Linked DNA regions of Spirulina major PCC 6313. The protein of the gene in region 1 binds, or shares a complex with, the protein of each later gene. Links are inferred from orthologs where the notes say so. Each region holds a gene or a part of one and is shown on either strand. Other genes may lie near its edges.

Region 1 (3,685 bases):
GTTCCGGCATGATATCGACGATGACAATCAGGGCACATTGTCACCATATTTTGTAAATTGGCTGCTCCCCCTTCCCTGTAAGGAATTAAATGATGGCCGTGAGCTTTGGCATCAACCATATTACAAACAATGCATTGATACATTTCAATGTCTTTCACCTCTTTTTGAACCTTACGATGCTCATAGGGTCTTTTTTTTGCCATAAACTCATGCTCAAAATCAAATTCAGGAAGGGCGTGAAGTTGTAATTATTCTTCAGAGTCTAGTGACTGCGAGTTTTGTGCCGGGAGTGATTGCATACTCCCTTCAACGATTGTTCCCCGTGAGTCGGGTGCAATTCTTTTTTTTGCGCGTTTAATTTCAGAGGAAATCTGCTCTTGCTCCGATTCAGTCAGACGATCAATGCGAACATGGATAGCACGATCTCTTTTTTCAGGTTGAGTCATGGTTGACAATCCATTATCCTAAAATGATGTCACTTTGATCATGCCATCGGGCGTATTGATTTCAGTCTGAATTTCAGGCCCGTCATGCAGATCATCTTTGCGAGTAATGATTAATTCAGGTTCTAAGTCAAGGCGAGGAATTTGCTGTTCATCAAGCCGGACGGAATGCAATGATACTTCACCATTGGCATTTTTGATCACAATTCGATAGCCTAAATCTGTCGGCCAAAAATTGAGAACTTCTTCACCTTCACTCAGGATTTTCATGGTAACGGGAGAGATTCGCTGTGTTGTCATGAATGTATTCTCCACTGTACTTTTGACATTATATTGTATTTCGATTGGCGATCGCTGTCTGCCATCCGACCGCCTTGCACGGGTGAAATCATAGCCAGGGCCGGGGAAAATCTCGCTACAATAGGGGACTGATCTGTATTGTTTGTCGCCATGACTGTTGCAACCCCCGTGGACTTTCAAGATGAATTTGAGGTCATCGTCATTGGTGCTGGCCATGCTGGCTGTGAGGCAGCATTGGCGGCGGCGCGGTTGGGGTGTCGGACGTTGATGTTGACCTTGAATCTGGATAAGATTGCCTGGCAGCCCTGCAATCCGGCGGTGGGTGGCCCGGCGAAATCGCAACTCACCCACGAGATCGATGCATTGGGGGGCGAGATCGGCAAAATGAGCGATCGCACCTATCTCCAAAAACGGGTCTTAAACTCCTCCCGCGGCCCCGCCGTTTGGGCCCTCCGCGCCCAAACCGATAAGCGGGAATATGCCCAAGTGATGCGCCGCGTTGTGGAAAATCAAGAAAATTTAGTGATCCGCGAAGGCATGGCCACGGATTTAATTCTCGGCCCCAATGATGAAGTGCTAGGCGTGCAGACCTATTTCGGAACCTGCTTTGCAGCGCGGGCGGTGGTGTTGACCACAGGCACATTCCTCGGCGGCACGATTTGGATTGGGAATAAATCGATGCCAGCAGGCCGAGCGGGAGAATTTGCCGCCGTGGGCTTGACGGAAACCCTAAACCGGATGGGCTTTGAAACCGATCGCCTCAAAACGGGCACACCGGCGCGGGTTGACCGCCGCAGTGTAGATTTTAGCGTCATGGAAGTGCAACCCCCAGACGAAGAGGTGCGCTGGTTTAGTTTTGATCCGGAGGTGTGGATCGAGCGGGAGCAGATGAATTGTCACCTGACGCGCACCACGGCGGCCACCCATCAATTAATCCGGGATAATTTGCATTTAACGCCGATTTATGGCGGCTTTATTGACTCGAAAGGGCCGCGCTATTGTCCGTCAATTGAAGATAAAATTGTGCGCTTTGCGGATAAAGAATCGCACCAAATCTTTATTGAACCAGAAGGGCGCGACATTCCGGAATTATATATTCAAGGCTTTTCGACGGGATTGCCGGAAACATTGCAATTAGAGCTATTGCGCACCTTACCAGGGTTGGAAACCTGCACGATGTTGCGCCCTGCCTATGCGGTGGAATATGACTATTTACCGGCGACGCAATGTTACCCGACGTTAATGACGAAAAAAATTGAGGGGCTGTTTTCGGCGGGTCAAGTTAACGGCACGACGGGCTATGAAGAAGCAGCGGCCCAGGGATTCGTGGCGGGGGTGAATGCGGTGCGCTTTGCCCAAGGAAAAGAGATGATTATTTTCCCCCGTGAACAGAGTTATATCGGCACACTGATTGATGATTTGTGTACGAAAGACCTGCGCGAACCCTATCGGATGCTGACCTCGCGGTCAGAATATCGGCTCATTTTGCGATCGGATAATGCGGATTATCGATTAACACCGTTGGGCCGTGACATTGGCTTGATTTGCGATCGCCGCTGGGATCTTTTCCAACGTAAATATGCGAATATTACCGCCGAAAAAGATCGTCTCGCGTCTAATCGGGTTAAAGAACATGAGCCGACGGGTCAGCAGATTATGGCGGACACCAACCAAAAGATTAAAGGCGCGATCGCCCTCGCGGATCTACTCCGACGGCCGGGGATTCATTACGCCGATTTGGAACGCTACGGGCTAGGTAATTCGGAGCTAAACAAGGCAGAAAAAGAAGGTGCGGAAATCGAGATTAAATATGCGGGCTATATCCAACGCCAACAAACCCAAATCGACCAAGTGGCCCGCAGTGCGAACCGAAAACTCCCGGAAAATCTCGATTATTTCGCCATCTCTACCCTCTCGATGGAGTCCCGCGAAAAGTTGGCAAAGGTGCGCCCCTTAACGGTGGGCCAAGCGTCGCGGATTGGTGGGGTGAATCCGGCGGATGTGAATGCGTTGCTGGTGCATTTGGAGGTGCGATCGCGCCAAGGAGCAGCGGCGATCGCGGGGAAAGAGTAACCCCCTGCTGCTGACCGGATGCGACGGCGAACCCTGGATGACTATGTGGGGCAAGAGCATATTATTGCGCCGGGTCGTTTGCTGCGACGAGCGATCGCCCTCGATCAGATCTCGTCCCTGATTTTCTATGGCCCACCGGGAACCGGCAAAACCACCCTCGCCCGGATTATCGCCAACACCACCAAAGCCCATTTCATCAGCCTAAACGCCGTTTTAGCCGGGATTAAAGACATTCGCAGCGCGATCGCCACTGCCCAGGAACAGAATAAGCTGATCAGCTTACTTGAGTTCATGCTGCAATATTTTTTTCTCTTCCGTGGTTATATATAGCAATCCCATTTGATTCATGAACAGGCAAGGGGCTTAAGCCCCTTGTTGATGAGGAGATCTGATCTCCGATTGATTTAGGATCGCTATAGTTTTTAATCAGCATATCAATCGCCCTTCTCCCACGAGGAGCCGGAAGAACTCACCCGACAGGAGAGAGTTTTGAGGGATTGAGGATCGCGATCGTGGCATGATTACAAGCCAATCACATCTCTGGACTTAGCAAGGATATCCTTGGGACGAAATGGTTTTGTCATATATAAATCTGCGCCGACTTCCTGCCCTTTTTGTTTATCAAACTCTTGCCCCTTTGCCGTGAGCATGATGATGTAAACCTGCATTAAACCCAACTCCTGTTTAACCATACGGCAGACCTCTAAGCCGTTCATTTTGGGCATCATCACATCTAGAAAAACCAAATTCGGTATTTCGGTTTGAATCACCTCTAGGGCTTCTTGGCCATTTTCTGCAATCAGTAACTCAACTCCCTCATCTTCAAGATCTTCTAGGGTTTGTTCGAGCAAAATGCGAATATTAGGTTC
Region 2 (3,231 bases), 1.8 Mb from region 1 along the record:
CGACCCCCAACCGATTATCCTCGCAGGTCAAGCCGGAGTCGTGGAAGTCGCCCGCTACGGAGATTCTACCAGCGTCGTCACCGGCATTGTGGGCTGTGCCGGCCTCCTCCCCACCCTAGCCGCGATCGAAGCCGGCAAAGACATCGCCCTCGCCAACAAAGAAACCCTGATTGCCGGTGCGCCCGTCGTCCTCCCCCTCGTGGAAAAACACGGCACGAAACTTCTCCCTGCCGACTCCGAACATTCCGCCATCTTCCAATGTCTCCAAGGCGTGCCAGCGGGAGGATTACGGCGGATTATCCTCACCGCCTCCGGGGGCGCATTCCGTGATCTGCCCGTGGAAAAGCTCGCCCAAGTTACCGTTGCCGATGCCCTCAAGCACCCCAACTGGTCGATGGGGCAAAAAATCACCATTGATTCCGCCACCCTGATGAATAAAGGCTTAGAGGTGATCGAAGCCCATTATCTTTTCGGGATGGACTACGACCATATTGATATTGTCATCCATCCCCAAAGCATTATTCATTCTCTGATCGAGGTGCAAGATACCTCGGTTTTGGCGCAATTGGGCTGGGCGGATATGCGCTTACCATTGCTCTATGCCCTCTCCTATCCCGATCGCCTCCCCACCCAATGGGAACCGCTGGATCTTGTCAAAGCGGGGGATCTCACGTTCCGGGAGCCGGATCACGCTAAATATCCCTGTATGCAACTGGCCTATGCCGCCGGGCGAGCCGGGGGCGCGATGCCAGCGGTGTTAAATGCCGCTAATGAACAGGTGGTGGCGCTGTTCCTGGAAGAAAAGGTGAAATTTGTGGCGATTCCTCAATTGATTGAACAGGTGTGCGATCGCTTCACCGCCCAAAACATGAGCCAACCCACCCTAGAGGATATTCTGGAAGCCGATCGCTGGGCCCGCCAAGCCGCCATTGAAGCCCTCGACGCTTTAGAAAAAACTACCGTTGCCCTGCGTTAAGTTCGCCCCTGACTGTTATGGAATTGCTTCTGCTTTTGGCTGCTCTTGCGATCGCTTGGCTGGTGTTTACGTGGTTAGTGAAAGTGCTCAAAACCAGCGTCCAAACGGCGTTCACGGTGGCCGTGATTTTGGTGGTGCTCCAAGTGACCCTTGGCATCGGCCCGCAGGATTTGTGGCATGCGATCGTGAATTTACCCCAAATCCTCTTTAGCCCTGATTGAAGCAAAAACAAACTGACTATTTTCCAATACAAAAACGGCTGAAAATTTGATCGAGGACGGATTCGGTGACTTCTTCGCCAGTGATTTCGCCGAGGGCTTGGATCGCGGTGCGCAGATCAATCGTCCAAAAATCGAGGGGGAGTTGGGCGGTGATGGTTTCGGCCACTTGCCCGATCGCACCTTGGGCCCGCGTTAGGGCGGCAGCTTGGCGTTGGTTGATCGCAATATCGAGATCAGCGGCGATCGCTCGTCCCTGCTCCACTTGGGCTAAAATTGCCGCCTCCAATGCTTCAATTCCCGTCTGGGTGGTCGCTGTGGTGGGGACGATGGTTTGGATTTCGGGCGGATAGGCTACCGATTCCGGCGGGGCGAGATCGGTTTTGTTGATCACTAAAATCAGCGGCCGGTGCTGAATGGCGGCGTAGATTTCCGTCTCGGCCACCGTCCAGCCCTGTACCGCATCCACCATCAACAGAATCAAATCCGCCTCAGTTGCAGCCCGGCGCGATCGCTCCACCCCAATCCGTTCCACCTGATCCCCCGTCTCCCGAATCCCCGCCGTATCAAGTACCTGAATCGGAATTCCCCCCACAATCAGGCTCGATTCCACCACATCCCGCGTTGTTCCGGGCAAGTCGGTGACGATGGCGCGATCGCTGCGACTCCAGGCATTTAAGAGGCTGGATTTTCCTACATTGGGCTGCCCGACGATCGCCACCTTCAAGCCACTGCGCAGCAACTCCCCCCGATCCGCCGTTGCTAAAATCTGCCCCACCTGAGCCGATACCTGGGCCACGGCTTCACGAATTGCCCCTTCATCCAACGGCGGTAAGTCATCTTCAAAATCAATCCGCGCCTCCACCTCCGCCAAAATATCCAAACACTGCGATCGCAATGCCCGCAGCGGCGCAGCGAGTTTGCCGTGGAGACCCGCGATCGCTGTCTGGGCCGCTTGGGGCGATCGCGCCCCCACCAAATCCGCCACACTTTCGGCCTGGGTCAAGTCAATCCGCCCATTCAGGAACGCCCGCAGGGAAAATTCCCCCGGTTGCGCCAATCGCGCCCCCGCCGCCAAGCAGAGATTCAACACCTGCTGCACCGGCATCATCCCGCCGTGACAGTGGAACTCCACCACATCTTCCCGCGTGAACGATCGCGGCGCAAGCATCAACAACAACAGGGCTTCATCCACCACCGCCCCCGTCTGGGGGTCGCGTACCGTGCCGTAGAGAATGCGGTGACTCTCCCAGGGTTGCCGTCCCGGTGCGTGGAACAGTTGCCGCGCGATCGCCACCGCGTCCCCGCCTGATAGCCGCACAATCCCGATACTCCCCTGGTTGGGAACAATTGCTGATGCGATCGCCGCGATCGTGTCGCCCTGTTGCATGGGTGCAGATGCTCCAAACGTGTTAATCCTGTGACCTTCTATCTTGGCCTGAGGGTCGCCCCCTTGTCACGGACGGAAAGAGTGCGATCGCTATAATAGACACCATAAACCCCGCTACTCTTCCCACGCCATGATCGCGACCCCCCAAGCCCTCACCATCACCTGGGAACCTTTACCGGAGGATTACTGTTTACCCGATGACCCCGTGGACAACCTCACGCAGTCTCTTCTCGCGGAAGCCCTCACCAACGCCTTCCGTCACCATCTTGATTCCACTGAGCCACACCTCATCGCTACTAACTACGGCATTTGTGCCACCCTCAACGACAAAATCGTCGTCAAGGCTCCGGATTGGGTTTATGTGCCTCACGTTGCAGCCCCCCCAGAGACAATCGAGCGGAGTTATACCCCTCAAGTCCACGGCGGGACTCCCTTAGTCGTCATGGAGTTTATCTCAGCAACAGAAGGCGGTGAATATTCGATTAAACCCACCTATCCGCCGGGCAAATGGTATTTCTATGAGCGGGTGTTACAGGTTCCGGTGTATGTGATTTTCAATCCCGTTCAATCTCTGCTCGAACTGTACCGCCTGGATGAAAATGGACGCTATCAACTGCAAACTCCAGATGCAGCGGAGCGGCATTGGT

The links.
Region 2: the proteins of mnmG (region 1) and mnmE are in contact, whole or in part, in a solved structure (PDB 9HIP), measured with the Escherichia coli proteins. The link is inferred for Spirulina major PCC 6313 from one-to-one orthologs.

Annotation. Positions count from the first base shown.
Region 1 is NZ_KV878783.1:3,147,500-3,151,184, reverse strand. What follows is about bases 468-3,354. They hold mnmG (tRNA uridine-5-carboxymethylaminomethyl(34) synthesis enzyme MnmG), read left to right. Parts: upstream 468-893; coding sequence 894-2,816; downstream 2,817-3,354. Other genes in these bases: SPI6313_RS13825 (response regulator), read right to left, coding at 3,338-3,354; SPI6313_RS13840 (hypothetical protein), read right to left, coding at 468-743. Also shown: SPI6313_RS13845 (HNH endonuclease), read right to left, coding at 1-203; SPI6313_RS22980 (hypothetical protein), read right to left, coding at 249-446; more of SPI6313_RS13840, read right to left, coding at 465-467; more of SPI6313_RS13825, read right to left, coding at 3,355-3,685. UniProt on the Escherichia coli protein: NAD-binding protein involved in the addition of a carboxymethylaminomethyl (cmnm) group at the wobble position (U34) of certain tRNAs, forming tRNA-cmnm(5)s(2)U34.
Region 2 is NZ_KV878783.1:1,315,630-1,318,860, forward strand. What follows is about bases 400-3,231. They hold mnmE (tRNA uridine-5-carboxymethylaminomethyl(34) synthesis GTPase MnmE), read right to left. Parts: upstream 2,585-3,231; coding sequence 1,214-2,584; downstream 400-1,213. Other genes in these bases: dxr (1-deoxy-D-xylulose-5-phosphate reductoisomerase), read left to right, coding at 400-976; SPI6313_RS05630 (hypothetical protein), read left to right, coding at 994-1,197; SPI6313_RS05640 (Uma2 family endonuclease), read left to right, coding at 2,715-3,231. In the rest of the region: more of dxr, read left to right, coding at 1-399. UniProt on the Escherichia coli protein: Exhibits a very high intrinsic GTPase hydrolysis rate. Involved in the addition of a carboxymethylaminomethyl (cmnm) group at the wobble position (U34) of certain tRNAs, forming tRNA-cmnm(5)s(2)U34.